2 regions of the Thermacetogenium phaeum DSM 12270 genome follow, and region 2 is predicted to be linked to the other one. Evidence: predicted binding sites of a transcription regulator. Region 2 holds the regulator's gene; the other holds the start of a gene.
The links. The regulator ArgR, encoded in region 2, controls arginine synthesis, uptake and breakdown. The targets are predictions, from matches to a motif close to ANTGNATAAANATACA.
Positions count from the first base shown of each region.

Region 1: argC (N-acetyl-gamma-glutamyl-phosphate reductase) is a predicted target of ArgR. The motif match lies at 9,541-9,556, and genes of this name have one in related genera.

Region 1 is NC_018870.1:2,567,534-2,582,088, forward strand. It holds gene TPH_RS12600 (protein kinase domain-containing protein) at 1-11, opposite strand, end outside; gene argH (argininosuccinate lyase) at 525-2,171, opposite strand; gene TPH_RS12610 (argininosuccinate synthase) at 2,198-3,403, opposite strand; gene argF (ornithine carbamoyltransferase) at 3,739-4,686, opposite strand; gene TPH_RS12620 (acetylornithine transaminase) at 4,766-5,944, opposite strand; gene argB (acetylglutamate kinase) at 5,990-6,874, opposite strand; gene argJ (bifunctional glutamate N-acetyltransferase/amino-acid acetyltransferase ArgJ) at 6,890-8,092, opposite strand; gene argC (N-acetyl-gamma-glutamyl-phosphate reductase) at 8,294-9,337, opposite strand; gene amrS (AmmeMemoRadiSam system radical SAM enzyme) at 9,872-10,873, opposite strand; gene amrA (AmmeMemoRadiSam system protein A) at 10,886-12,280, opposite strand; gene TPH_RS12650 (phenylacetate--CoA ligase family protein) at 12,402-13,760, opposite strand; gene TPH_RS12655 (N-acetylmuramoyl-L-alanine amidase) at 13,954-14,555, opposite strand, start outside.
Region 2 is NC_018870.1:1,627,499-1,642,053, reverse strand. It holds gene dxs (1-deoxy-D-xylulose-5-phosphate synthase) at 1-1,682, shown strand, start outside; gene TPH_RS08110 (TlyA family RNA methyltransferase) at 1,686-2,537, shown strand; gene TPH_RS08105 (NAD(+)/NADH kinase) at 2,551-3,402, shown strand; gene argR (arginine repressor) at 3,439-3,891, shown strand; gene recN (DNA repair protein RecN) at 3,900-5,600, shown strand; gene spoIVB (SpoIVB peptidase) at 5,791-7,077, shown strand; gene spo0A (sporulation transcription factor Spo0A) at 7,246-8,016, shown strand; gene steA (putative cytokinetic ring protein SteA) at 8,094-9,215, shown strand; gene TPH_RS08075 (copper transporter) at 9,230-10,111, shown strand; gene TPH_RS08070 (glycosyltransferase family 2 protein) at 10,135-10,809, shown strand; gene TPH_RS08065 (glycosyl transferase family protein) at 10,813-11,658, shown strand; gene TPH_RS08060 (M20/M25/M40 family metallo-hydrolase) at 11,645-12,820, shown strand; gene TPH_RS08055 (DUF3866 family protein) at 12,798-13,871, shown strand; gene TPH_RS08050 (NUDIX domain-containing protein) at 13,950-14,504, shown strand; gene TPH_RS08045 (endonuclease Q family protein) at 14,505-14,555, shown strand, end outside.

The DNA of each region.
Region 1 (14,555 bases), 940 kb from region 2:
GCTTCTGCCAATCAGCGTTTGGCCTCGCAGCAAATCCATTCCATCGCAGCTCAATAGGTGAGGTGTCTGTACTCGCATCCCGACCTGTCATCCTCGCTTCGCCTGTCCTGTTACCCGGCCTTCCATAGGTCGCTCGCCGGTAGACCCGTCCGTGTATTTTCATGCTCTGTAGGTGCCGCCCCAGGCGGCGTGAGGGTCTGCCTAGCCTAATAATTATGCACTGCTCCTTGCACCTGTTCCCCCCACTCCGTCAAGCTAACGGGGGCTATAACAACCCCCTCTGCCAAACGAACATTTTCCCCGGCGATCCCCAATACCGGAAGAGGTTAATCCCCTTAAGCGGATGGAGTTAAGTGTGTTAGAGGTAGGAAAAGGCATTTCAGGCCGCATTCATTCCCGGAACCGGCTTTGTATTTGCCGCCACCAGCTTTTTATATCTTAACAAGAAAGATAAAATGCGGCAACACCGACCGTTCCCTGACAGCTCCAGCTACAGGTCGTATCTCCGGCAGGCGAAAGATTAGTCAGCGGCACTCCTTTCGGTTCTCCTCGAGCCACCGCTCGAAGTCTTGAATGGCCTTTTCCACGCTTTCAGGTGCAGGGCCACCGATGAGACGGCGCCGCGCCACGCACGCTGCAATATCGATATGCTCATAAAGGTCGGGGCCGAAAGCGGGTGAATACTCCCGGTAAAGATCCAGGGGCAGATCATTCAGGTTCTTCCCCTCCTTGATGCACCTTAAGACCACCTGCCCGACGATGCCGTGGGCCTCCCGGAAAGGAACCCCCTTGAGCACCAGGTAGTCGGCCAGGTCGGTGGCATTGGTGAAATCACCGGCGGCGGCCTCCCGCATCCGCTCCGGCCTTACTTCGAGTGTCTCCACAAGGGGTATCATCACCCGGACACAGGCTTTAAGGGTATCCACCGTGTCGAAAACCGCCTCTTTGTCTTCCTGGAGGTCCTTATTGTAGGCCAGGGGGAGACCTTTGAGAACCGTGAGCAGCGCCATCAGGTGCCCGAAGACTCTTCCCGTCTTCCCCCGCACAAGCTCCACCACATCGGGGTTCTTCTTCTGGGGCATGATGCTGCTCCCGGTGGTGTAGGCGTCATCCATTTCGATAAAGCCGAACTCACCGCTGGACCAGAGGATCAGCTCCTCCGCAAAGCGGCTCAGGTGTACCATAATGAGGGAGCACGCAAAGAGGAACTCCACGGCGAAATCCCGATCGGAAACCGCATCCAGGGTGTTGGTGCAGATCCCCTGAAATCCCAGTTCCCTGGCAACATACTCCCTGTCCACCTGGAAGGTCGTCCCCGCCAGGGCTCCCGCTCCCAGGGGACAGAGGTCCATCCGGCGACGGCAGTCCTGCAGGCGCCAGCAATCCCGGCGCAGCATCTCGCAGTAGGCGAGCAGGTGGTGGGCGAAGGTCACCGGTTGAGCGCGCTGCAGGTGGGTATATCCGGGCATGATGACCTCCTTCGTTTCCCGGGCACGCCCGATGAGGGTGGAGATCAGCTCCTTAAGCAGGCTCTCCAACTCCCGGCCCTCCCCTTTCAGATAGAGGCGAAAATCTGTTGCCACCTGGTCGTTGCGGCTCCTGGCGGTGTGCAGCTTTTTGCCCGCCTCCCCCACCTTCTCCACCAGGCGCTCCTCAATAAAGGAGTGGATGTCCTCACATCCGCTCTCCTCCGGCCGGATTCTGCCGGACTCGATCTCCTTTAAGATCTCCTCAAGGCCGCGGATCAGAGCGTCGGCCTCCAACGGGGAAATAATCCCCTGGCGCCCGAGCATCCGGGCATGGGCGATGGAGCCCCGGATGTCCTCCCGGTAGAGGCGGAGGTCAAAGGGGAGAGAATCGAGGAATTTCGCCGCCTCATCTGCAGTACCCTTCTTAAATCGCCCTCCCCAAAGCTTGAACGGCTTCTCCTCCCCTTCTTCCCGCTCTGCGGGATCGCCGGTAATAGAGATTACCCCCCGCTCGATAAGGTCATCCAGGTCGGCAACCCCGAACCCCCTCCGGGCAGGATCGTAATCACTGATGTAAAAGCCCAATCTTCTCAGTTCTTTTGTAATCCTTTGCTGTCCGGCCGCGCCCGCCCGGCTCCTCAAATCCAGAAGCTCCCTGATGCGGTTGATTTCCTCGCTGGTGAAACGATTTCTCCCTTTCATCCGGTTTCCTCCGCTGCCCGACAACCTCATTTCCCTTCCTTCCTCATGAGAGCCCGCACCTTTAATGGCAGGGCAAAGAGGTTGATGAAGCCTGCGGAGTCCCTGTGGTCGTACAGCTCACTGTACCCGAAGGAGGCGATCCCCTGGTGGTAGAGGGAATAGGGTGAGGTAATCCCCACGGGGACGCAGCTCCCCTTGTAAAGCTTCATCTTAACGGTTCCGGTGACGGTCTTTTGGGTTTCATCCACAAAGGCGGCAAGGGCCTCGCGTAATGGTGAGTACCAGAGCCCGTCATAGACCAGTTCGGCATAGCGCTGGGCGACGATTTCCTTGAAGTGCATGGTGTTGCGGTCCAGGGTGAGGCTCTCCAGGGCGCGGTGCGCTGCATAGAGCACCGTTCCTCCTGGGGTCTCGTAAACGCCCCGCGACTTCATCCCCACCAGCCGGTTTTCGACTATGTCCAGGATCCCCACTCCGTGCTCCCCGGCCAGCCTGTTGAGGGTGCGCACCAGAGAAACCGCATCGTACTCCTTACCGTCGAGCTTCCGGGGGATCCCCTGTTCAAAGCCGATCTCGACAAAGGCTGCCCTGTCCGGCGCCTTCTCCGGTGGGGTTAGCAGCAGGTAGAGGTCCTCCGGCGGGGCATTGGCCGGGTCCTCCAGATCCGCTCCCTCATGGCTCAGGTGCCAGATGTTGCGGTCCGTACTGTAGGGCCTCTTCTCGGCTACAGGCACCTCAATCCCACGGGAGCGGGCGTAAGCGATCTCATCCTCCCTGGACTTGAGATCCCACAACCGCCAGGGAGCGATCACCTTCAGATCGGGGTCCAGTGCCTGCACCGTCACCTCGAAGCGCACCTGATCGTTCCCTTTCCCCGTCGCGCCGTGGGCAACCGCATCTGCTCCTTCCTGGTGGGCGATCTCCACCAGGTGCTTGGCGATCAACGGGCGGGCGAAGGAGGTTCCCAAAAGGTAGCCTTCGTAAACGGCACCGGCCTTCAAGGTGGGAAAGATGAAATCCTCCACAAACTCCCTGGTCAGGTCCCGAATATACACTTTGCTGGCGCCGCACTTGAGCGCCCTCTCCTCCAACCCGTCAAGCTCTTCATCCTGACCCACATCGGCCGCAAAACAGATGACCTCACAGCCGTAGTTCTCTTTCAGCCAGGGGATGGCCACAGTGGTGTCCAGCCCTCCGGAATACGCCAGTACGACCTTTTTTAACTGCATTATGACGCCCGGCCTCCGCAGAATCGGGGCGCTCCCGGCAGCCTTCCTCCAGAGAAGTAACCTCTCCTCACCCTACAGCTCCCGGGAAAACGACTCCCGAAAAGCACCGCGGCAAGCGGGCACGCACCTCCTTTGATTCTATTAGGGTCTCAGTCTCAGCTTAAAGTTATAGTCAAATCTTCAAACGATCAGCCCTATAATAAGCGGCCCAGGTTCCAACAAGCAATCTCCTCCCCGCACCTCCCGGATGGAAAGGTTTGACTTTTAAGAAGCGGGTAACCGGGAACGCCGGGAATAACATCAGGCAATAGGGGATAACGACAGGCCTTCTCCTGCCGCTACATCAAGAGAGCCATGATCGCCTTATGAGCGTGGAGGCGGTTCTCCGCCTCATCGAAGACAACGGACTGCGGCCCATCCATCACCTCATCGGTGATCTCCTCACCCCGGTGGGCGGGCAGGCAGTGAAGCACGATTGCATCAGGAGCCGCCTTTTTCAAAAGAGCGCTGTTCACCTGGTAGCGCCGGAAGACCTTCGACCTCCGTTCCTGCTCTGCTTCCTGGCCCATGCTCGCCCAGAGGTCGGTGTAAATCACATCCGCATCTCGGACCGCATCCTCAGGATCCTCCGTCACTTCCAGCTGCACGCCGGTAGCGGCGGCATCGGAGCGTGCCTCTGAGAGAATCCCGGAGTCCGGTTCATAGCCGGGCGGGCAGGCAACGGTCATGTGCACTCCCATTTTGGCGCAGATCTCCAGAAGGGAGTGGGCGACATTGTTTCCGTCTCCGATGAAGGCCAGTTTCAGACCGGCCAGCCTGCCCTTATGCTCCTCCACCGTCATCAGATCGGCGATCACCTGGGTGGGATGCACAAGATCCGTCAGCCCGTTGATGACCGGGATGGAGGCATAACGGGCGAGCTCCACCACATCATCCTGGGCAAAGGTCCTGATCATGATCCCATCCAGGTACCGCTCCAAAGTGCGCGCCGTATCCGCCAGCGATTCCCCCCGCCGCAGCTGGATGTCCTGGGCGCTCAAAAACAGGGGATACCCACCCAACTGCACCATCCCCACCTCAAAGGAAACCCTCGTCCGGGTAGAGGGTTTGGTAAAGATCATCCCCAGGGTCTTTCCTTTCAGAACCGGATGCGGGACCCCTTCTTTCAGCTCCTTCTTCAGGCAGTGAGCAGCATCCAGAATCAACCTGATCTCTTCCGCCGTGAAATCCGATATGGTCAGAAAATCCCGCCCTTTCAAACTTTGGTCGAGATAAACAGCGGTCATCCTTCTCTTCCCCCTTTGATTAAAATCGAATAAAATCTCTTCTTGCCCCCGCCTCCTCTACTATCGGTGCCTTCCCGGCTCAGCAGGCATCGGCAAGAAAAACCTCCAAGGCCTGCTCCACGATCTCCAACGCCTGATCCACATCCTCCTTCCCGATGACTAAGGGGGGCAGGAAGCGGATCACTTTCTCCGCCGTGCAGTTGACGAGAAGTCCCCGCTCCTGGCAGAGGGACACGAGGCTCTGGCCGGGCCGGTCCAGCTCCATTCCCAGCATCAAGCCGACACCGCGCACCTCCCGGATACAGGGGAATTTCTTCCGGAGGGACTCCAGGCGCTTTTTGAAGTAAGCCCCGGTCTTCGCCGCCCTCTCAACGAGCCCTTCCTCCTGCAGCACCTTGAGGACGGCCCTGGCTGCCGCACAGGCCACCGGGTTCCCCCCAAAGGTGGAGCCGTGAGTGCCCGGCCGGAATGCCCGGGCGACCTCTTCCCCCGCCACCGCAGCGCCGATCGGCAGCCCCCCGCCCAGGGACTTGGCCAGGGTGAGGATGTCGGGGCGCACCCCGTAGTGCTCGAAGGCAAAAAACTTCCCCGTCCGCCCCAGCCCGCACTGCACCTCATCAAAGATCAGCAGAACGCCATCCTTATCCCGCAGCTCCGCCAGGGCATTCATGAACTCACCGGTAGCGGGATAGACTCCCCCCTCCCCCTGTACCGGTTCTACCAGGACGGCCACCGTATCCGGCGTCACCGCCTCCCAAAGCGCTCCCACATCATTAAAGGGAACGTGGCGAAAACCGGCAGGCAGAGGGGTGAACCCTTGTGAAAATTTTTCCTGACCGGTAGCGGCGAGTGTCCCCAGGGTCCGGCCGTGGAATGAATGCGTGAAGGTGATGATCTCCGGATTCTCCTTGCCGCGCTCATACCCGTAGCGTCGGGCGAGTTTGATCGCCGCCTCATTGGCCTCGGCCCCGCTGTTACAAAAGAAGGAGCGGTCAAGGCCGCTAAAGAGCGCCAGTTCCCGGGCCAGCTCAACAGGCGACTCAAACCAGTAAAGGTTGGAGCAATGGATCAGCTGCTCCACCTGCTCCCTGACGGCCGCCACAACCCGGGGATGGCAGTGGCCTACGGAATTGACGGCGAGTCCCCCCACGAAATCCAGATAGCAACGACCTTCGGCATCCCAGACCCGGGCTCCTTCCCCCCTGGCGACGACCAGAGGCAGCTGTGCATAATTCTGCATCAGGTACCTCTTTCCCATCTCCATAACCTGCTCCCCCGTCACAACCTTCAGCCCCTTTCCCGATCACTCTTTGACTACCATAGTACCGACACCCTCATCTGTGAAGACCTCCAGGAGGATGGAGTGCAAAATTCTGCCGTCGATAATGTGGGTGCGCCCGACCCCATTCTCGAGCGCATGGACACAGCACTCCACCTTGGGAATCATCCCCCCGGCGATAATCCCCCTGGCGATCAAATCGGGCACCTCATCAACCCTGATCACCGAAAGGAGGCTCCCCGGGTCATTCCTGTCTGCGAAGATCCCCTCCACATCGGTTAAGAGCACCAGTTTGTTGGCCTTTAAGGCAGCGGCAACGGCACCCGCCACATAATCGGCATTGATATTGTAGCTCCTCCCGTCATCCCCCACACCGATGGGGGCGATCACCGGTATATAGCCTTCGTCCTTGACCGTCTCGATAATCTCCGGATTGATCCTCTCCACTTCCCCCACACACCCCAGGTCGACCGGCTCTTCCCCCGGGGGTGCAGGAATGGTCTTTTTGCGGGCGGTGATCAGCCCGGCATCCTTCCCGCAGAGTCCGATCCCCTTGCCGCCCAGCTGGTTGATCAGGGTGACGATCTCCTTATTCACCTTGCCGGCGAGCACCATCTCCACGACCTCCATGGTCTTCTCATCGGTGATCCGCTGGCCGTGCACAAACCCCGTCTTCATCCCGAGCCGCTCCAGCATCTCGTCGATGGCCTTCCCGCCCCCGTGGACGATAACCGGATGAATTCCAACCAGCTTCAGCAGAATACAGTCGGTGATCACCCCCCGTTCCAGCTCATCGCTGATCATAGCCCTGCCGCCGTACTTGATGACCACCGTCTGTCCGGAGAATTTCCTGATATAGGGCAAGGCCTCCACGAGTATCGATGCCTTTTCTAAAGGAGTCAGGACCATCCCTTTCCCCTCCCTCTAAGTCCGGTAGTGAGCGTTGATGCGCACGTAGTCAAAAGAAAGGTCACAGCCCCAGGCCGTTCCCCGACCACCCCCGGAGTGCAGATCCAGGGTGATGGTCACCTCTCTCTGCGACAGGATCGAGCGGGCCTTCTCCTCGTCGAAGGCAAGGCCCATCCCCCGGGCCGCCACCTGAAGATCGCCCAGAAAAACATCCACCAGGTTCGGGTCGAAGGGAACACCGCAGGCACCGGCAGCCGAGAGGACCCGCCCCCAGTTGGCATCCTCGCCGAAGATGGCGGCCTTGACCAGGTTGGAGCCGGCCACGGCTCGCGCAATCTTGCGTGCCTCCGCTTCGCCTGGTGCCCCTTTAACCCGCACCTCCAGCAGCTTGGAGGCTCCCTCCCCGTCGCTGGCAATCATCTTGGAAAGCTCCACACAGACTGCCAGGAGGGCATCCCTGAAGAGGGTGAACTCCGGATCGCCGGCAGTGAGGGGTGAATTTCCCGCCCTGCCGTTGGCCAGGAGCACCACCATGTCGTTGGTGCTGGTGTCACCGTCGACTGTAATGACATTGAAGGAGCGGTCGGTCGCCCAGCGCAGGGCCTGCTGCAGCGCAGGCACTTCTACCACCGCATCCGTTGTAATAAAGGCGAGCATCGTCGCCATATTCGGGTGGATCATCCCCGAACCCTTGGCAATCCCCCCGACGGTTACCTCCTTATCGCCCAGGGGCAGCCGGATTGCACACTCCTTGGTAGTGGTATCGGTCGTAAGAATGGCCTCCGCAGCAGCCCCTCCACCGTCGACGGAGAGGGCTAGAGCGGCCTTTCTGATGCCTGCCTCAATCTTCTCCATGGGAAGATACTCACCGATAACCCCCGTGGAAGCAACAATAACCTGCTGCGGAGGTACCTTCAGAGCCTCCCCGGCCACCTCCGCCATGCGCCGGGCGTCGGCAATCCCCCGCTCACCGGTGCAGGCATTGGCAATACCGCTGTTCACAACGACAGCCCGGGCCTGCCCTTCCGTCTGCATCAGGTGCTCGCGCGTCACCAGCACCGGTGCTGCCTGCACCTGGTTTTGAGTAAAGAGCGCAGCGGCCGCAGCGGGTGCCTCCGAATAAAGGAGGGCCAGGTCGCGCCTTCCCCTTTTACGCACCTCTGCCGCCATACCGGCGGCCAAAAAGCCCTTCGGAGCTGTTATACCACCAGGAACCATTTTCCACTTCTGATCGTACAAAGCCAACTCCCGTTTCCCGTCAACAACACTAAATCCTACTACATTGCGGCCCCGACTCGGGAAAGAGATTGGACCCTTGGGACCTGCTACCGGGAAGACGGGCTACCCCCTTTCCTGATAGATTTTCAATCAAAGCCTGGCACGGCCATAAGTAATCAGCAGCCGGATATCCGCCTGATTTTAAGGGTACAGCCCCGGTCCTGTAAGCCCCGTCACCTCCGGAAGGCCGAACATGAGATTCATGTTTTGCACCGCCTGCCCCGCCGCCCCTTTTACCAGATTGTCGATGGCGGACACAACAACGGCCTGCCTCTCTGCGCCGGAGGTGACTCCGAGGAAGCACCTGTTCGTTCCCAGGACCCACTTGGTTTCCGGCCATTCCCCGGCGACCGCAACCTGCACAAAGGCCTCACCGGCGTAGAACTCCTCGTAAATCCGCCTTAAGGATGCGTCATCCATCGGGCGCTCCATTCTTGCGTAAACGGTGCTCAAAATCCCCCGTGTTACCGGAATTAGGTGAGGGGTAAAGAAGACGTCGACTTGGCCGCCCGATAAGACGCCGGCATAATAGGAGATCTCCGGCGTGTGGCGGTGCACTCCCACCCCGTAGGCCCTGATATTTTCGTTGCACTCGGGGAAATGGCATCCCAGGCTCGGCGACCTTCCCGCCCCCGAAACCCCCGATTTGGAGTCAACAATCACCGTCGACCGGTCGACCAGCCCGTGTTTGAGAAGCGGCGCTAAGGCCAGGAGAGCGCTGGTGGGGTAGCAGCCCGGATTGGCTACGAGCTGCGCCGCGCTGATCGACGAGCGGAAGAGTTCCGGCAGGCCGTAGACGGCATCCTTCAACAGTTCCGGGGCGCCGTGCGGCACTCGGTACCACTCCTCGTACAGCTTCACATCGGGAAGGCGAAAATCGGCAGCCAGATCGATCACCCTTTTCCCTCTCTTCAGGACCTCCCTGGCCACGGGGGCGGAAACCCCGTGCGGCAGGGCCAGAAACACCACATCTGCCCACGCTGCGAGATCCGGAAGCTTCTCCATACCCCAAATCTCCCGATCGACATGTCCGCGCAGATGGGGAAAAACACGGTCGAGGGCCTCCCCCACAAAATCCCGCGAGGCCACCCTGATCTCCTCTATCTCCGGATGCCGGCAGAGGATCCTCACCAACTCCTCCCCGACATAGCCGGTTACTCCCACGATTCCTGCTTTCAAACCCATAATCCCATTCTCCCCTTATCTATGCTCTGATAATCAAGGTTAGACCTTCTGTCCGCGACACTCCTAAACCGCAGGATAAGCCTTTTACCGGAGCCCCGGCATAGAACGCCAAACAGCGCTTTTTCAGAAAGAGAAGTCCTAGGAGGGTTTATATTTTAAGACAGGAGACCCACTACAAAACATTGCTTATTATTATACATACCATTGCATAAAAATACAACCACATCTCATTAAACTTAAGCAACTTTTTAGGAAACTAAAACTTAATTCCAGCTCCCGGTACGGCGGCGACACCGGCATTTTAACCCGCCCTTTACCGGGGAACAAGCGGCCAGAGACTTTCGGCGAAAAAGAATGACCAGTCATCCTCGCTTCGCCTGTTCTGTTAACCGGCCTTCCATAGGTCGCTCGCCGGTAGACCCCTCGGGTATTTTCATACTCTGCTGGTGCCGCCGCTGGCGGCATGGTGGTTTCCAGAAGGAAAAAAGGCCCGGCTGGGCCAGACAAGGCAGCAACAAGAAGGAGCAACGGCGGTCAGCGCTCATTAATAATCTCTAGCTTTTCCCCGCACTTCCGGCACCTTCCGCCAGCAAGTCCCTTGATCTCTACTCCGTATCCGGAGCGCTCTATCAGGAGATGTCCGCACTGAGGGCAGAAGGTATCGTTGGCGTCCAGCTCCCAGGCGTTCCCGATGTAGACATACTTCAGCCTGCGGCGGGCGATGTCGCGCGCTCTGAGCAGCACCTCCAGGGAGGTAGGGGGCTGGTCGAATTTGTAGTTGGGGAAGTAGCGGGAAAAGTGAAGAGGAATGGAGGTATCCAGAGAGGCAACCCAATCCACAAGGGAGGCGATCTCCTCCTCACCATCATTTTTCCCTTCGACAAGCAGGTTCGTGATCTCCACGTGACAGAACTCTTTCGCCATTTCTACCGTCCGCAGGACCGGTTCCAGCCTTCCGGAGCAGATTTCCCGGTAATAGCCCTCCGTAAAGCCCTTGACATCGATGTTCATGGCGTCGATCAGGGGGAGAAGCTCAGCCAGCGGCTCCCTCTGGATGTACCCGTTGGTGACCAGGACGTTTTTCAGCCCCTTGCCGCGGGCCCTCGCCGCCGTATCATAAACGAACTCATACCAGATCAGAGGCTCCGAATAGGTATAGGCGATACCGATGGACCCGCCGCGCTCCCGCGCCTCCATGGCGATCGCAACCAGCTCTTCCGGCGTTACCTGGCGAAAGGCGGGGTCTCCGTGGGCGATCTCCCAGTTCTGACAGAAGCCGCAGCGGAAGTTGCAGCCGAAGGTGCCCACGGAGAAGATGTTTGCACCCGGGTAATAGTGATAGAGCGGCTTTTTCTCGATGGGGTCAACCCCCCAGGAGGTGATCTTTCCGTAGTTCAGGGTGTAAAGCACTCCCTCGATGTTCTGGCGCCCCCGGCAAAAACCCCGGCGCCCGGGAGCAATCTTGCAGTTTTGGGGGCAGAGGTGGCACCAGACCCTATCCTCATCCAGCTTTTCATAGTACCTTGCTTCCTGCACCGGCCATCCTCCTCATCGATAGCGGACCACTTCAAAACGGAAGATCTGCACCGGTTCACCGGGAGGGATCCCGGCCTTTTGGCGGGCGATGCTGAGCTGCTCGGCGACGGTGTCCACTCCCTCCAGATCCGGAAGCAAGAGCCCGGTCCGGCCGCGGCTCTTGACAATAACCCCGTAGCGCTTCGGGTCCAGCTCGGCCTCCGATTTCACAGGCTCAAAGGGGGTCAGGACATCCACCGAAAAATCGATCTCGGGGAGTTCTTCCAGCTTCACCGGCCAGAAGCGGGGATCATCCACGCCGGCAGCCACGGCGTTATGGATGATCTCGGCGGCTATATTCTCCCTGCAGGGCTCGACGGTTCCGATGCAGCCCCGGAGCTGACCGTGCTTCTTCAGAGAGACGAACACCCCGGCCTTACCCTCCATCCCCTCGGGAACTGGGTCCGGAACGGGCATTATCTTTCCGGTGCGCAGATAGTATTCCAGGCTTTCCCGGGCCAGCCGAACATGGGGGGACCTCTCTACCGGCCGCCCCTCAACGCGCTCCTCCCCTTTACCGGCTTCGCTTTCCCCCTGCTTCCCCTGCAGCCTGAAGCCTGCCACCAGGTAACCGACCCCAAAGGGGCCCTCATAGGAATAGATCTCCGGCTCTACGCGATAATCTTTGAGGGCGCCGAGCATCATGACGATCGGGCGCAGCCCGCACTCACCCGCATCTTCAATGAGGTCCTCAGGAAGGTTGAGAATACGCTCGACATCCATCCTCTCCAGAGACTCCTTGATGATGCGGTCGAACTCGCTCCCCCTTGGATTATACCCCGCCGGCGCTCCCGGCAGGAGGCGGTGGGAGAGGTCCCCACTGGCGATGAGAGCAATCCTCTGCGGAGACTTTTCCAACACCCTTCCTAAGGCCTGCCCGAACCGGTAAAGCGTCCTCAAGGGAAGCAGGCTGATCCCGAACGCAGTAATGGGAAGGTCCAGTCCGGTCCTCTTCAAGTAATAGAGCGGCACGGTGATCCCGTGGTCGAGGCTTCCGGGATCGTAGGAGTACCAGTCGGCGGGATCGACACTCACCACTTCTACCCCCTCTCCGGCCGCTTCTCTGGCAACGGCGCCAGCCAGAGAGAGATCTACGGCAACCTGAAAGGAGACCTGAGGAGCGCCAAACCCGGCGAAGCCCCCTTCTATCTTCTCTGTTCCGAGATAGCCTACCGCATCCCGCAGGAAGCAGCCGTGGGGGCTGATAAAAACAAAGGAATCTGGGCGAGCCTCCCGTACGGCCTCGGCCCACTTGCGCATGGCATTGACGGTCTCCTTCACCTTTTCCAGTTCATTCCCTCCCACCTCCGGCACAATTATCGGAGGGTGTGGGGATAATCCGGCGAAAACAAACACCTTTCTCACCATCCTCCTGGAAAATAATGAGCAGCCTTATTTACCTGATTCCCTTTTGGCAAGAAGATTCCTTCTCAGGTTTTCCCAAAAAGGCCTTCAATATTTCGGATAAGGCGCTCGAAATGAAAAAATCTCAGCGTCTGGACGGCAGTGGAAACTCCCTTCTGGCATATCTTATTTTACCCGACGGAGAGGGTTCGAGAGAATCGCAGTAAATCAGGTTTACCCTGACGGGCCCCAACACATCCTCGATCTTCTCCAAAAATTGTTTAACTTCAGATGAATCAAAGAGCTCGCTTTTGACTACCTTCAAGGTCACATTCTCCGGGTCGTGCTGGATCAGTTGAAACTGCCTGATGCCCTTCATATTTCTGGCGATATGGTTCCAGTAATGTCCATGGACTATTTTACCATCAAGGGAGAGGAACAGATCGTCGACTCTCCCCTCGATCCGCTTCAAAGTGCGCAGCGATCTGCCGCACGGGCATCGCTCTGGCGACAGACTGGCCACATCTCCCAACAAGTAGCGAATTCTCGGCATGGAATAGTTATTGAGATCTGTTACCGCCACCAACCCGCTTCTCCCATCCTCGACCCTTTTCCCCGTTTGCATGTCGATTATCTCCAGGATCAGGTTCTCTTCAGATATGTGCATGCTCCCGGAAGGGCACTGGAAGGCGATGATCCCCCCGTCCCTGGCTCCATATTCATTGATGACCGGCCCCCCCAGATACCTTTCAATAACCGCCCGCTGTTCGTCAAAAAGCGTTTCGGCGGTGGAGACCACACCTTTCAAAGGCCTCTTAATCCTGAGGTTATGCTCCCCGAGGAGGGATGCGAAGGCGCTGAGAGCAGAGGCATAGCCGTAAAGATATTCCGGAGCAAAGGATTCGATCAGGCGAACGTAATGGGAAATCTGCCGGGGGTCCAGACCATATGCCGGGATTATGATCCTGTTTTTCAGAAATCTTTCCTTAAGCCTGTAGATTAGGCTCTGGTTTTTCGACAGCTCCAGCGGTGCCCCCCAGATCATCACTGAGGGATCGCTCAGCTCGATACCCCACCAGGACAACCCCCTCCAGCGAGCAGCTTCGTAATACTCCACCGTCACCCTATCCAGGTAAAAATGGACGGGTTCACCAGTTGAACCACCGGTTCTGTTGGCGATCAACTCGGATTTGTCGCTGTTGTCGGATAAATACCTGTCCGCGTGCCGCACGAAGTGACTCTTGGTCAGCACCGGAAACCCTTCCAGCGCCCGGTGGGGATCCCTTTCCACAGTCGTCAACAAACCGGCCAGTTCCTTATATGCCGGAACGTTCTTGAGGCAGTGTATCAACAGCCTCTGTAGCTTCTCCATCTGAAGGGAGCGGATCTGATCGGCGTCGTACCGCTCGCTATCCTGCAGTTCCCTTAGATAATGGCGGATTCTATTCCCTTTGACCTTTTCCATCAAAGGAAAAACAACCCGCTTCACAAAATACTTCCGCAACTCAATAACCTCCCGGTGACTCTTGAACTCAACCACCAACATTGTTGTTATTTTTAATCCATAATGTTTACAAATGTTGATAAATATATCTGACAACGATCCGAAGCGGTTAGTTAAACAGTCCGCTTTCCCTCCCGCCGCCTACTTCCCGTCAGCCCCGCACGACCTCCAGGTTCACTTCGTCTCCTGATAATTAATAATCCGGCTCTCTGGGTTCCGGTTCCCCGCTGAAATAGCGGACAACCCCGGCGTAAACGCACCAGGCCAGTTTGTTCTGGTAAACAGGATCTTGAAGAAGGGTCTCCTCACGGGGATGGGAGATAAACCCCGCCTCCACGATGACCGCAGGGCAGCCAACACTGCGGAGGACGAAAAAATCTTCCGGCTTGATCCAGCGGTAGCTTTCACCCACCGTCTTGATCAGTTCCTGCTGGATCAAACTCGCCAGCCGTTTGCCCTCCCGCGATTGCGGGTGGTAGAAGACCTGGGCGCCCCAGCAGTCGGAGAGGGAGATGGCATTAACGTGGATGCTGATAAAAAGATCCGCCTGGTATTTCCTGGCTATCTCAACCCGGGCCTCCAGATCATCCTTTTGGCGCAACCTGAGCTGTGCCCGGTATCTTTCATCACTCAGGTCGTAATCACCCTCCCGGGTCAAGATCACCCTTGCCCCGGCCTGGTTGAAGAAGACGGCCAGCCGGCGGGCCAGCTCCAGGTTGATATCCTTTTCCTGCACACCGCTCTTCCCCACACATCCCGGATCGATCCCCCCGTGGCCGGGATCGACGACGATGA
Region 2 (14,555 bases):
CCCCACGTGATAAGATCATCTGGGATGTGGGGCATCAGTGCTATGTACATAAGATCCTCACCGGCCGCAGGGACAAAATGGAAACGCTGCGGCAGTACAAGGGATTGAGCGGTTTCCCGCGATGCTCCGAAAGTGACCATGACTGCTTTGAAACCGGGCACAGCAGCACCTCCATTTCCGCAGCCTTGGGCTTTGCCATCGCCCGCGATCTCAAGGGGGAACAACACTCCGTCCTGGCGGTGATCGGGGATGGGGCGCTGACTGGAGGGATGGCTTTTGAAGCCCTAAATCACGCCGGGCAGTTAGGTACCCGTTTAATTGTCGTCTTAAATGACAATGAGATGTCTATCAGCAGAAATGTCGGAGCTCTGGCAAACTACCTCAGCAGACTGCGCACCGATCCTCTCTACTACCGCAGCAAGGAAGAGATTAGGGACGTGCTCCGCCGCATCCCCAATATCGGTCCGCGTGTTTTCAAAGCTGTAGAGCGCTTTAAAGACAGCTTTAAATACCTGCTCGTTAACGGAATTCTCTTTGAGGAGCTCGGGTTTACGTACCTGGGGCCGATAGACGGGCATAATATCGGGCTCTTGATACAGGTTATGGAGCGAGCCAAGGGGTTGCCGGGCCCCGTTCTGCTACATGTCTCTACTGTCAAAGGAATGGGTTACCCCCCTGCTGAAAAATATCCCAACAGGTTTCACGGAATCGGTGCCTTTGATTTAGCAACTGGTGAGCCTCACCCTCCTGGACCTGCTCCGAGTTTCACTGAGGTTTTCGGTGCCACAGTTGTTCGACTGGCGGAGCGCCATCCCTACCTGGTGGCAATCTCTGCCGCTATGACCGATGGTACGGGGTTGCGTGATTTTGCAGAACGATACCCGGACCGCTTTTTTGACGTGGGGATTGCCGAAGAGCATGCCGTCACCCTGGCCGCCGGCCTGGCCAAGGCCGGATGCCTTCCTGTAGTTGCCATTTACTCGACGTTTTTACAGCGGGCCTACGATCAGATTGTGCACGATGTTGCCCGGCAAAAGCTGCACGTGGTATTTGCGCTCGATCGCGGCGGAATTGTGGGTGATGACGGGGAAACCCATCAGGGGATCTTCGACCTTTCTTATTTGCGGCATATACCGGGAATGACCGTGATGGTTCCTAAGGATCAGAGTGAACTGGTGGCGATGCTCAAAAGTGCCATCGACTATCCGGGGCCTGTGGCCATCCGTTATCCTCGAGGGGCTGGCCCCTTGATCGAGGTGGAGATGGACCCCACGGCCCTGCCTCTCGGCAGGGGAGAGGTGCTTCGGAGAGGCCGGGACGTGGTAATATTTGCCGTTGGGCCTCTTGTTTACCATGCTCTGGAAGCGGCAGCAATGCTGGCAGATGAAGGGAAGGATGTTGCCGTCGTCAACTGCCGTTTCGTCAAACCGCTTGATGAGGATCTGATTCTGGACTGGGCGCTGAAGACGGAAAAGGTCTTGACGCTGGAGGAAAATGTTCTGGCGGGGGGATTTGGTAGCGCAGTGCTGGAGCTGCTGGCGGCTCGCAATTATCGCGGTGAAGCAGCCTGCCTCGGTGTGCCCAACTGCTTTCTAGAACACGGGGATCCCCGCATCCTGCGGGAGGCTTTGGGGCTTGACCCTGCGGGGATTGCCAGATTTATCAGGTCGAAGGGTTGGTAAGGAGTGGGAGGCAGGAAGAAGCGACTTGATCAGCTTCTCGTTGAAAAGAATTATTTCTCCAGCCGTGAGCAGGCTCGGCGGGCGATTATGGAAGGTGTCGTTTTCTACCGGGGGCAGCGTATTGAAAAACCAGGCACGTTCGTGGACCCTGAGGGTGAGATCGAAGTTAAAAGAGATCCCTGCCCCTTCGTCAGCAGGGGTGGGCTCAAACTGGATGCAGCGCTGGATGAATTCGGAATAGATATCGGCGGCCGGGTAGTCCTGGATGCCGGGGCCTCTACGGGGGGATTTACCCAATGCCTTCTCAGGCGGGGAGCTATGCGGGTTTTTGCCGTTGATGTCGGCTACGGCCAGCTTGCCTGGGAGCTGCGCCGCGACCCTCGGGTCGTCGTCCTGGAGAGGACCAATTTGCGCTATCTTACCCCGGAAAAGCTGGGGACAAAGGTAGACCTTGTTACTCTGGATCTTTCCTTTATTTCTCTAGAAAAGGTTTTCCCCGCCGTCAGAGAGCTGCTGAGAGATGAGGGAGAGGTTGTCGCCCTTGTGAAGCCCCAATTCGAAGCCGGCCGGGCTCTCGTAGGTAAGGGGGGAATTGTCAGGGCACCGGAAACTCATTGTAGGGTTTTGGAAAAGGTCATCGCCGATGCCAGGGGAAGCGGTTTTCTCATGAAAGGTGTTACTCATTCACCGCTGCTGGGAGCGGAAGGCAACCTGGAATTTTTCTTATGGCTGGTGGCCGGAGAAGAGAAACATTCCGAACAAGGGTTAGTGGAACGGGAACTATCGGAAATGGTTCGCACCGTTGTTCTGAGAGCACACGATCTGCTGTTGAACAAGGGTGGCGGTGCCAGGTAGCTGGGAGGAAAAGATGAAACGGATAGGTTTGGTTGTTAATTATCGAAAGGCACGAGGCGGAAGATTTCTCGATATTTTAAAAGGATGGTTCGAACAGCGGGGGATCAGTGTTGTTCTGCCCCGCTATATCGAAACCGGTGAGCCGAGTTACGGTTGTCCTCTTCTTGAGTTCACCGAAGACGTGGATATTATCATGTCTCTCGGCGGGGACGGGACACTTTTGGGAGTGGCACGCCAGGTGGCCGAGAAGGGGACTCCGATCCTGGGTGTCAACCTCGGCCAGTTGGGCTTCCTCACCGACCTGGAAATGCCCGACCTCTATCCTTCCCTGGAAAAACTTTTGAAGGGTGATTATAAAATAGAGCCGCGCATGATGCTGGCCGCCGAGGTGCTGCGGGAAGGTTCTAGGGTGGCCAACTTTGTCGCCTTGAATGATGTCGTTATCAACAAGGGTCCGATATCCCGCATCATCAGGCTGGAGACCTATGTTGGAAACGATTACCTGGCTACCTACCGGGCGGATGGAATTATCATTGCTTCTCCGACCGGTTCTACCGCTTATTCCCTTTCGGCTGGAGGTCCTATCGTCAATCCGGAGCTGGAAGTGATGATCGTAACCCCCATTTGCCCGCATTCCCTTTATGCCCGTCCGTTCATCCTTTCCCACAATCAGGAGATCAGGGTAGTTCTGAAGTCCGATTCCCCCGAGAATATGGTGACGATTGACGGGCAGATCGGTTACCCTTTGCAGAAAAACGATTGTGTGATTATCCGGAAGGCTGCTGTTTATACCAATTTGGTGAAGGTCAAAGGAAGGTCGTTTTCCGAAGTTTTGCGACTGAAGATGCGGGAGGGAAACCGCTAGTTAGAGATTTTTAATTTAAGGAGGACAGGAACTCCTTTGAAACTGCGACGGCAGCAGATGATTCTGGAAATCATAGAGGAAAAACCAGTTGCGACACAGGAGGAGCTGGCCGAAGAGCTGCTGGCAAGGGGAATTAAAACCACTCAGGCCACCATCTCCCGGGACATCAAAGAGCTGCAGCTGGTCAAGGTTCCGGTTGGGCCTAATGTTTACCGCTACGCCCGGCCGCACAAGCTGGAGCCACCGCGCAGTAATGAGCGCCTTCGCCGGCTTTTCAGGGAAAACGTAGTCAAAGTTGATTTCAGTGAAAACCTGGTGCTCATCAGAACCCTCCCTGGTGCTGCTCAGGGGGTTGCCTCAGCCCTCGACCATGCCGGCTGGAAGGAGATCATCGGAACGGTGGCCGGTGATGACACAATTCTCGTTATCGTCAAGCCGCGGGATGTGGTGGTTCAAGTGGTGGAACGCCTGGAATCACTATTGAGGTGAGGTCGAAGGTGCTAGTCCAGCTCGTCATCAGAGACTTTGCCCTGATCGATTATGTGGAGCTTCATCCCGGACCGGGGTTAAATGTTTTAACTGGGGAAACCGGTGCCGGCAAGTCAATTATCGTTGATGCCATGAATCTGCTGGTGGGTGGCCGGGCATCTACGGAACTGGTGCGCACAGGCGCAGAAAAGGCCTGTGTTGAAGGGCTTTTTGATTGTACAGATTACCTGCACGTCGCCGAAAAGCTGGTCGAACTCGGGGTTCCCGTCAGTGAGGACGGAACCCTGTTGCTTTCTCGGGAAGTGGTGCGGGAGGGGAGAAGCCTTTGCAGGATAAACGGGAGGATAGTCCCCCTGGCAATGTACCGCTCGCTGGGGGAACTGCTGGTGGATCTGCACGGGCAACATGAGCATCAGTCTCTCTTGCGCGTAGGCCAGCACGGTGAGTTGCTCGACCGTTACTGCGGGCGTGAAGTTCTGCAGCAGCGTTCACTCGTTGCCGATCTGTACCGGCGCCTTGTAATGGTGAAGGAGGAATACGAACAGCAACAGGCTCATGAGGCAGAAGTAACGCGCCACCTGGAATATCTGCGGTTCGCTGTGGCGGAAATCGACCGCCTTAAGCCGCGCCCCGGCGAGGAAGAGGAGCTGCAGCAGGAGAGGGAGCGCTTCCGCTGCGGTGAAAAACTGGCCGGTCTGGTCAAGGAAGCTCTGGAGGAACTGGCAGGCGGCGGCAGAACTGCTCCTGCCTACGATCTTCTGAGCAGCGCCGCCCAGAAGCTGCAGGAGATAGGGAAGCTTGACGGTTCCATGGAGGAGCTTTGTTATGAGTTGAATGATATCGTTTACAGGCTGGAGGATGTCGTTGAAAGGCTGAGGTCCTACCAGGACAGACTGGAATTTGACCCTCAGCGCGCCCAGGAGGTGGAGGACCGGCTTTTTGCCCTGCGGGGACTGATGCGCAAGTACGGGAATTCCCTCGCTGAGGTTTGCGCCTTTCGGGAACAGGCCGCGGCCGAGATCGAGGGAATGGAGGGGGCAGCCGGACGGAAGGAGGCCCTGGCAGACGAATACCGGCGTTTGACAAAGGAGTATGATGCCGAGGCTAAAAAACTGTCCTCATTAAGGCGTGCCGGTGCGAAGCGTTTTGTTGCCGCCGTTCTCAGGGAATTGGAAGGTTTGGGCATGGAGAATGCCCGCCTGGAAATCGGCTGGAAGGTGTTAAGCGACCCCGGGCCTAAAGGATATGATGAGGTCGAGTTTCTGTTCAGCGCCAACCCGGGCGAGCCCTTGAAGCCTCTGGCTAAAATAGCCTCAGGAGGCGAAATGTCGCGCGTTATGCTGGCACTAAAGGTGATTCTGGCGGAAAATGACCGTATACCTACTCTGATTTTCGATGAAATCGATGCCGGGATCGGAGGGTTGACGCTGCAGGCGGTGGGCGAGCGCCTGGTTGCTGTGGCCGGGGGGAAGCAGGTGTTGTGTGTCACCCATGCACCGCAGATCGCGGGGAGGGGGCAGAGGCATTTTCGCGTTGAAAAGACCTTTTCGGGGGAGAGGACGTGTGTTTCCGTTCGCCTGCTTCAAGAGGAGGAGAGGATCGACGAGCTGGTGAGAATGCTCGGTAATTCCGGCAAGAAGGAAATTGCCCGGAAGCACGCCCGGGAGATTCTGAATAGCAATTTGTCTGTGAATAAAACAGGAAGGTAGAGGTTAATTTAATCCTAAGAGGATACGGCTCGGAGGAACAGCCCAACAAAAGACTGAGGAGTGAGGCAACATCAAAGCCAGCGATCGCCTGAGAATTCCCGGTCTTTTTTTCTTTGTGCTAGTTGCAGTGACCGGATATCTCTTCCTGTTTCAGATAAGAGCTGTGATACCCCCTCTCATACGTATTAATGTGGGAGAGAAAGTTGAGCTGGGAACCCTTTTCCCGGATTATCTTGCCAAAAGGATTTTCGCTCTTATAGACGATGGAGAGGGAAACCTGATCTGGGAGGAAGAGGGGTTTTTGCTCGGCAGTACCCAGGCCGCAATGGAAAAAGCACCTATTGCTGCGGCACCAGGCCTTTTCAAGCTTGAACTGCGTCTTTTTGGGTTCGTTCCTCTAAAAAAAGTTATCCTTCAGGTAATCACACCGGTAAAGGTGATGGCCGGAGGGCAGTCGATTGGCGTCATCTTGAACTCCACCGGGGTACTGGTTGTAGGGTATTCGAATATCCCTGGAGTGCTGGGTACCGGATCCTGTCCGGCACGAGAGGCGGGAATTATGCCCGGCGATCTCATTATTAAAGTCGAAAACGCAACGGTTCACAGCGATGTTCAGATGAGTTTTTTGATCGACGAACTGGCCCGGAAACGGGAACAGATCCGGCTGCAGGTAAAACGCGGGGGGCACCTTCGGGAGTACTGGGTGAAACCGGAATTCTGTCGGGACACGCGGCGCTACCGGATCGGGCTTCTCGTCCGTGACGGTGCTGCCGGAGTAGGGACACTTACTTTTTATGAAGCCCAAACGAAGAAGTTCGGTGCCCTCGGACATGAGATTACGGATTCCGAGAGCGGAAGAGCCCTGGATCTCAGCGATGGGAAGATCGTCATGGCATCGGTGCAGGGAATTCAAAAAGGGGAAAGGAGCCGCATTGGGGAGAAAATAGGGGTCTTTTTTAATGAGAGCGGTGTTTCGGGAAGTATCACCAAAAACACAAAATACGGCATCTTCGGCACGCTTCATCGAGACTTAACGAATCCTTTTTTCTCCCATCCTCTGCCTGTCGCCATGAGCAGTCAGGTGCATGAGGGCACTGCTACCATGCTTACGGTGTTGAGCGGTGAAACCATCGAGGCGTTTCAAATTTACATAAAGACTGTCTTCCCCAGACCGCGCCCCGACGGCAAGTCGTTTATTATTGAAATAACCGATCCCGATCTGCTGCGCCGGACTGGAGGGATTATTCGGGGAATGAGCGGCAGCCCCATCATACAGAACGGGAAGCTGGTTGGAGCGGTTACCCATGTTTTCGTCAATGACCCCAAGCGCGGCTACGGGGTGCTGGCCGAGCTGATGCTGGAAGAAGTGGGGTTGATCCCGGCGACGAAGAACAGCGCGCCAAACAGCTTGCTGCTGAATAAAGATGCAAAACCGTTTTTAAAGCCCGCCTACTACCCCCGTTGTTCTCCGCTTTGAGCTCGACTGAAGTAAAATGGCCTCAATAATCCACAGCGTAAATCCACGGCTCCACGTTTAGCCATCTTTTTCCATAATTCGAAGCAGGATATTGGTACTCATCCGTCGAATCTACAAATGAGAAAATATAGAAAATAAGGTAACCATGTTATTAGGGGGCGAAACTGCATGGCAAGTAAGGTAAAAATCATGATTGTCGATGATAATCGGGAATTTTGTGAGATTTTAAAGGAATATTTCGATGGAGTTGAGGATTGTGAGGTTTGCGGCGTTGCTTATGACGGAGTGCAGGCTTTGGAGATGCTGCAGCAGGAAATGCCGGATGTTATGATTCTCGATCTGATCATGCCTCATCTCGACGGAATTGGAGTTCTTGAAAAGCTTGCCATGGATTATGATGACAATCGCCCGAAAGTGATCATCCTCACCGCTTTCGGGCAGGAGGCCATGACCAAGCGAGCGGTGGAGTTGGGAGCGAACTATTACATCTTAAAGCCGTTTGATCTGGAGGTGCTTGCCAATCGGGTGCGGCAGTTGGCGAACAACCAAATAGAGCCGGTCCGCAATTCCTCCCAGCCGCGGGTGCGCAACCTGGATGTTGAAGTGACGAACCTGATTCACCAGATGGGGGTTCCCGCCCATGTGCGCGGGTATCAGTATATAAGAGATGCCATCATTATGGTCGTCGAGGAGACAAGTTTGCTGGGAGCCGTCACAAAAGAGCTCTATCCGGCGATAGCGGAGAAATACAACACGACACCGAGTCGGGTCGAAAGGGCGATTCGCCACGCCATTGAATTGGCCTGGGATCGCGGCAATGTGGAGCTGATGAATAAGTTCTTTGGCTATACGATCGACGTGGAGCGCGGAAAACCAACCAACTCGGAGTTTATTGCCATGGTAGCCGACCGCCTGCGGGTGGGAGCCAAGGTCAGTTGAGGCTTCCAGCTTGCACCTGATCGGCGTTTGGTTTAAAATCGAAGACGAGGAAAAACGGTTTACGGCGGTGTGGTACGATGGTTATTAAAGGAATTGCCAAGGTTGATAAGAGGACAAAAAACCTCATCAAGCGCTTGCGCACCCATGAAATTGCAGTTATCGACCATGCCGACCTTGATGAGCTGGCAGCTGAGAGTATCGTTAACTGCCGCCCGAAAGCGGTAATAAATGCCAGTCGATCAATTACAGGCAGATATCCGAATGCGGGTCCTCTGACTCTACTCAAGGCAGGGGTCCCGCTTCTTGATGCGGCGGGTTCCGCGGTTATTGAAGAGATCCATGACGGGGATGAAGTGGTCATTAGGGGGGAAGAAGTCTTTTGCGGTGGCAGGTTAATCGCAAGGGGTAGATGGCTTTCAGAACTTGAGGTAAGGGCCAAAATGGAGGCCACGAAAAAGAATATCAAGCAAGAACTAGCCAAATTCGTGGAAAACACCCTTGATTATGCCCGCAGAGAGCAGGGGCTGATTTTAGGGGATTATCCCGTACCCCGCCTGCGCACAAAGCTCCAGAATCGGCATGCCCTCGTCGTGGTGAGAGGCCAGGGTTATCATGAAGATATTATCACCATTAAATCCTACATCGATGAGGTCAAGCCGGTGCTGATCGGTGTGGACGGAGGTGCCGATGCCCTTTTGGAACTCGGCTACCGACCCGACCTCATCGTTGGTGACATGGATAGTGTTTCCGACGAAGCACTGCTGTCAGGTGCCGAGATTGTCGTGCATGCCTATCCCGACGGCAGGGCGCCGGGGCTGGCCAGGATCGAAAAGTTGGGATTGCCGGCTGTGCTCTTCCCGGCTCCCGGCACCAGTGAGGACATCGCCCTGCTGCTGGCCTATGAAAAAGGGGCGGAGCTGATTGTGGCTGTTGGCACCCACTCCAACATGATTGACTTTTTAGAGAAGGGTCGCTCCGGCATGGCCAGTACTTTTTTGGTAAGGCTGAAGGTCGGCTCGATACTGGTGGACGCCAAAGGGGTCAGCAAACTCTATCGGCAGAGGCTGCAACCGCGGCACTTAGCGCAGATTTTTCTGGCGGCGATGCTCCCGCTGTTCGTGGTCGTTATGGTATCGCCAGCAACGAGGGGTTTTCTCAAGCTCCTGATTATGCAGATCAAGCTGCTGTTGCGGATTTGATGAGGGAAGGAGACTTGAACTTGATTTTTGACATCAGGCATCATATTGCTTCCCTGGTCGCTATCTTTCTTGCCCTTGGTATAGGAATCGTAATCGGGACTTCGATGATCGGCAGCGAAGCCATAACCAAACAACAGGAAAAGATAATCAACAGCATCGAGCGAGAGTTTACCGTATTGAGGGAGGAAAACAAGAAAAACGCCGAAGCATTGATCCAGGCTCAGGAAGTGATGGCAAACCAGAAAAAGTTCAATGAAGCGGTTCTTCCTGTCTTGGTGCGCGGTAAATTGCAAGATCGGAGGATCGCCATAGTTGACCTCAACTATCGTAAAGAACATGACAGTCTGGTGAGTGTGCTGCGTTCCGCAGGGGCCGATGTCCGGTCAATAACGGTCGTTAATTTGATGCTCCTGAGAGATCAGCAGTTAAACAGGCAGGTTGCTGCTTTCCTGGGAAGAAGCGAGGAGGTGGCGCCCGACAGGTACCTGCCCGACTTTGCGCGGCTTCTCGCAGCAGCCGTCCTCAGCGGCGGGAATGAGGATTTCGTGCGTTTTCTCGACGAGAGTGAAATTATTAAAGTTTCCGGGGTGTACGGCCCCCCGCTGCAAGAGGTGATCCTCATCGGGGGAAGCAATGATAAGGAGCAGGATTACGCCAAAGTATTTGATTTGAATATGATTGAGGTCTGGAAGGATGCGGGTATTAATGTTTATGGGGTTGAGGATAGCAATGCTCTGATTTCTTACATGCGCTATTATCAAAGCGCCCGGATATCGACTGTGGATAATATCGATACCGTCTTCGGTCAGGTTGCCCTGGTCCAGGCCATGAGCGGCTATCCCGGACAGTACGGGATCAAGGAAACTGCCGATGCTTTCCTCCCTCCGCTGGAATAAGGATGTGACATTTCTTGATTTCCGTGTTAATTCCTGCCTATAATGAAGAAGAGTCTATCGGGAGGACGGTTAGAGCGGTAATTAAAGCACCTGGGGTGCGGCAGGTGCTGGTGGTTGATGACGGGTCCCAAGATGATACCGCTTCCCGGGCCGCCGATGCCGGTGCCGAAGTGCTGCGTCTTCCCTATAACGTTGGAAAGGGAGGTGCCCTTAACAAGGGGGTGCCCTACCTGAGTCAGCCTGTTGTCGCCCTGCTCGATGGAGACCTGGGCGAAAGCGCCAGGGAATTGGAGGTTTTGGCCCGGCCGGTCCTGGAGGGGGAGGCGGATCTGACCATTGCTACCTTCCCTCCGGTTAAAAACCCAGGCGGCTTTGGGCTGGTGAAGGGGTTGGCAGGTGGTGGTATCAGGTTATTGACGGGCCTGCGTCTGACGGCACCGCTGTCAGGCCAGCGGGTAATGCGGCGGGAGGTGCTTCAAGCCGTCGTTCCCTTTGCCTCTGGTTACGGGGTTGAGGTGGCGATGACGGTGCGGGCGGCGCTTCGCGGCTTCCGCATTCTGGAGGTTCCTACAATGATGACACACCGTCACACCGGGAGAGATTGGGCGGGGTTTTGCCATCGCGGAAGGCAGTTTTGGCATGTTTTCTTGGTGCTGGCGGGTATCTTTATGAGTAAGGTGTTGCGGAAAGAGGTGTGATTTTTGGAACTTCTCATCGGGGGTGGATTGGGTTGGCTTCTAACCCTGCTGTTGCTCCCCTTTTTTTTGAGGTTCTTGCAGGAGAACGGATCTGCCTGCCTTAACTACCGCGGCCATCTCATTCCTGTGGGAACGGGTCTGGTTTTTGTTTTCGTTTATCTGCTTGAGGCCTTTCTTCTCTTCCGCTGGCATGCAACCCCGAAGGTTGCCTTCTTCCTGCTGGGGATGATTTTTTTTGCCTTTCTCGGGTTCATCGACGACCTGCTGGGGTCTCGCGGCAGTAAAGGGCTGAGAGGGCATTTCGGAGCCCTCTTCCGCGGGCGGCTGACAACAGGAACCCTGAAGGCCCTCGGTGGTGGTGTGGCTGCTCTGCTGGTTGCTGCCGGCAGTCTGGCCGGACGGCCGCTGTGGGAAAATATAACCGCTGCCGTATTGATAGCCCTGACGGCGAACACCATCAACCTTCTGGATTTGCGCCCGGGGAGGGCGGTCAAGGTTTCTCTGTTGTGGTTTTTAATTCTCCTGGTAGGTTTCAGGGGGGATAGCGATTTGCTTTTGCTTGCCCCTCTGGCAGGTGGTCTGTGCGCCTATGCTCCCTGCGACCTGCGGGGGAAGGCGATGCTCGGGGATACCGGTTCCAATCTGATCGGTGCAGGACTGGGGATGGTCACGGCCTGGGTGTTGCCGTTTTCCACCCAGCTGCTGGTTGTCGCCATCTTGATCCTGCTGCACCTGTTTACCGAGAAGTATTCCCTCACAGAGATTGTTGAGAGGAATCGCTTCCTGCGCTTCCTGGACCGCCTGGGAAGAAGGGGTGAAGAGGCAAAAGGAGGTAATGATGATGTGTGATTCTGCGAATATCAATGAAGAGAGGCTGGCGCAGGAATTTATTAGAATTGCGGAGATCCCTTCACCCTCGTACAGGGAACGGGATCTCGCAGATTATCTGAAAGGGCGGCTGCAGAAGCTGGGCCTTGATGTCGAAGAGGATGATGCGGCGGAAAAGATCGGCGGCAATTGTGGGAATTTGCTGGCACGCCTGCCAGGGGAGGAGCGGTATCCGGCCCTTCTTTTTTGTTCCCATCTGGATACGGTAACTCCTGCAGAAGGGGTTAAAGTAATCCTCGAGAACGGCGTTTTTCGCAGCCGCGGGGATACCGTTCTGGGAGGGGACGATAAGGCGGGGATCGCTGCGCTCCTGGAGTTTTTGGATATGCTGAGGGAGAGTTCTCACCCCCACGGCACTCTGGAAATACTCTTTACAGTTGGAGAGGAACAAGGCCTCCTGGGAAGCAGGAACTTTGACTGCAGCCGATTGAAGGCGCGGTTCGGCTACGTTTTGGACTCCAGCGGCAAGCCGGGAGCGATCGTCACGGCCGCCCCGGCACAGAACGTCTTCCATGTAACCGTGAGGGGAAAAGCCGCCCATGCAGGTTTCGAGCCGGAAAAAGGTGTAAATGCCATTAAAATCGCCAGTGAGGTAATCGCCCGCTTGCAGCTGGGAAGGATCGACGCGGAAACGACGGTCAATATCGGGGTTATTAAGGGGGGCAAGGCCACCAATATCGTCCCTGATGCCGTTTTCATCCAGGGGGAGGCCAGAAGCCTGGATCGAAAAAAGCTGGAGGCTTTAACGGCGGAAATCGTGGCCGAATTCGAAAGCGTATCGAAGTTCCCTGGGGCCAGAGGTGAGGTGCGCGTCACCAGGGAGTATCCGGAATACCGGTTAGCTCCGGAGCAGCCGGTGGTGCAGTTCGCTTCCCAAGCCATTTCCCGGGCCGGTCTTGAAGTGCGGCTGGAAACGAGCGGGGGAGGGAGTGACGCCAACATCTTCAACGCCATCCCCGGACTTGCGGTGGCCAATCTGGCCGTGGGAATGCAACAGGCACACACCACCGAAGAGTACCTGGAGCTGGAGGATTTGGTCGCCGTTGTGCGCATCCTCTGGGAGATGCTCAAGTTGAGCACCGAAGGGGAGGGGTCGGCCTTTGATTTTCTGGAAAAAGGGTAGGATAAGCCGGGTTTTGCGCTCAGAACGGGACATTCAGGAGCTGTTGGTGGAGTGTGAGGGAGTGCCCTGCCGGGCCTGGAATTACCCTCTGCTGACCGGGGAAGCGAGGGTCGGGGATGAAGTCTATTTGAATACCACCGCCGTGCAGTTGGGGCTGGGGAGCGGCGGATATCATTTTGTTATCGCCAATTTGAACCGCCTCCCTCACTTCCCGGAGGAGCCCGGCCACATCATGAAGCTGCGCTACACCCCTTGCCAGCTTAAGGTGTTGAGCGTCGAGGAGGAAGCCAGTCCGCATCATGGGCGGATCAGGGATTTTTCATCCTTAAATGGGACTCCGGTGATCGTCGGAACACTCCACAGCATGCTCGCCCCTGCTGTTGCCGGCTGCCTGTCAGAAGCGAAGAAAGGGATCCGAATTGCCTACGTCATGACCGACGGGGCCGCCCTTCCGCTGGCCCTCAGCAGTACGGTGCGCATCCTAAAAAGAAAGGGGATGTTGGCAGGTACCGTCACCGCCGGCCACGCCTTTGGAGGGGACCTGGAGAGTGTGAATATCTATTCCGGCTTGATAGCGGCATATACGGTTTTCCAAGCGGATGTGATTGTCGTTACCATGGGGCCGGGAATTGTAGGGACGGGGACGAATTGGGGGACGACGGCGCTGGAACAGGGGGAGATTGTTAATGCCGTCAGCGTTCTCGGAGGGCAACCGGTGGTTATCCCCAGGATCAGCTTTGCCGACCCCCGCCCGCGGCACCGAGGGGTAAGCCATCACACCCTGACCGCGCTGGGAAAAGTCGCCCTCAGGCAGGCTGTCGTTGTTCTTCCCGAGATGCCAGCCCCTCAGTACGAGCTGGTCGAGGAGCAGCTGGCGTTGGAAGGCATCCTTTCCCGGCACCGGGTGATCACGGTTGACGGCAGCCCCGCCCTCAAGCTTTTAGAACAGGAAGGCATTACCGTACGCAGCATGGGAAGAACCCCTGCGGAGGACCCTGCCTTTTTTCTCGCCGCAGGAGCTGCAGGCCGGTTTGCAGCTGGAAATCTTTAAAGCCTTCGACGGTCGGCTATTGAGCCACTTAAGAAAGAGTCCACAAAGAATTTTGCTAAGAGAAGGGAGAAGAAATTCATGAATAAAGACCCTGAAGCCAGGCTCAAAGAGAGGCACCTTTCTAGTGAACGGGTTTATGATGGGAGCTTCATCAAAGTCCGGGTGGATACTGTGTGGCTGCCGGATGGGGAAAGGGCGAAGAGAGAGGTGGTCGAACACCCCGGTGCCGTAGCCATCCTCCCTCTGACCGAGCGGAAAGAGGTCGTAATGGTGCGGCAGTACAGACATGCTACCGGTGAAGTGCTGCTGGAACTTCCCGCCGGAAAGAGGGAAGGGGATGAAGAACCGCTGGCCTGTGCCAGAAGGGAACTGGAGGAGGAAACAGGGCTTACTGCTTCTCAGTGGCGGGTTCTCTTTTCTTTTTACACATCCCCCGGTTTCTGCGATGAACTGATCTATCTGGTGCTCGCCAAAGGGCTGTCCCAGGGGGAGGCCCATCCGGATAGTGGAGAATTCATTGATACCGTCACAGTTCCGGTGGACGAGGCCAAGAGAATGGTTTTTTCCGGAGAGATCAAGGACGCCAAGACCGCCATTGGGATTCTTGCTCTCGAGGCAATGGGGGAGGTATAGGTGCTCGCCGGGTTTTTTGCGGATCTCCACATCCACATCGGCCGCACAAAA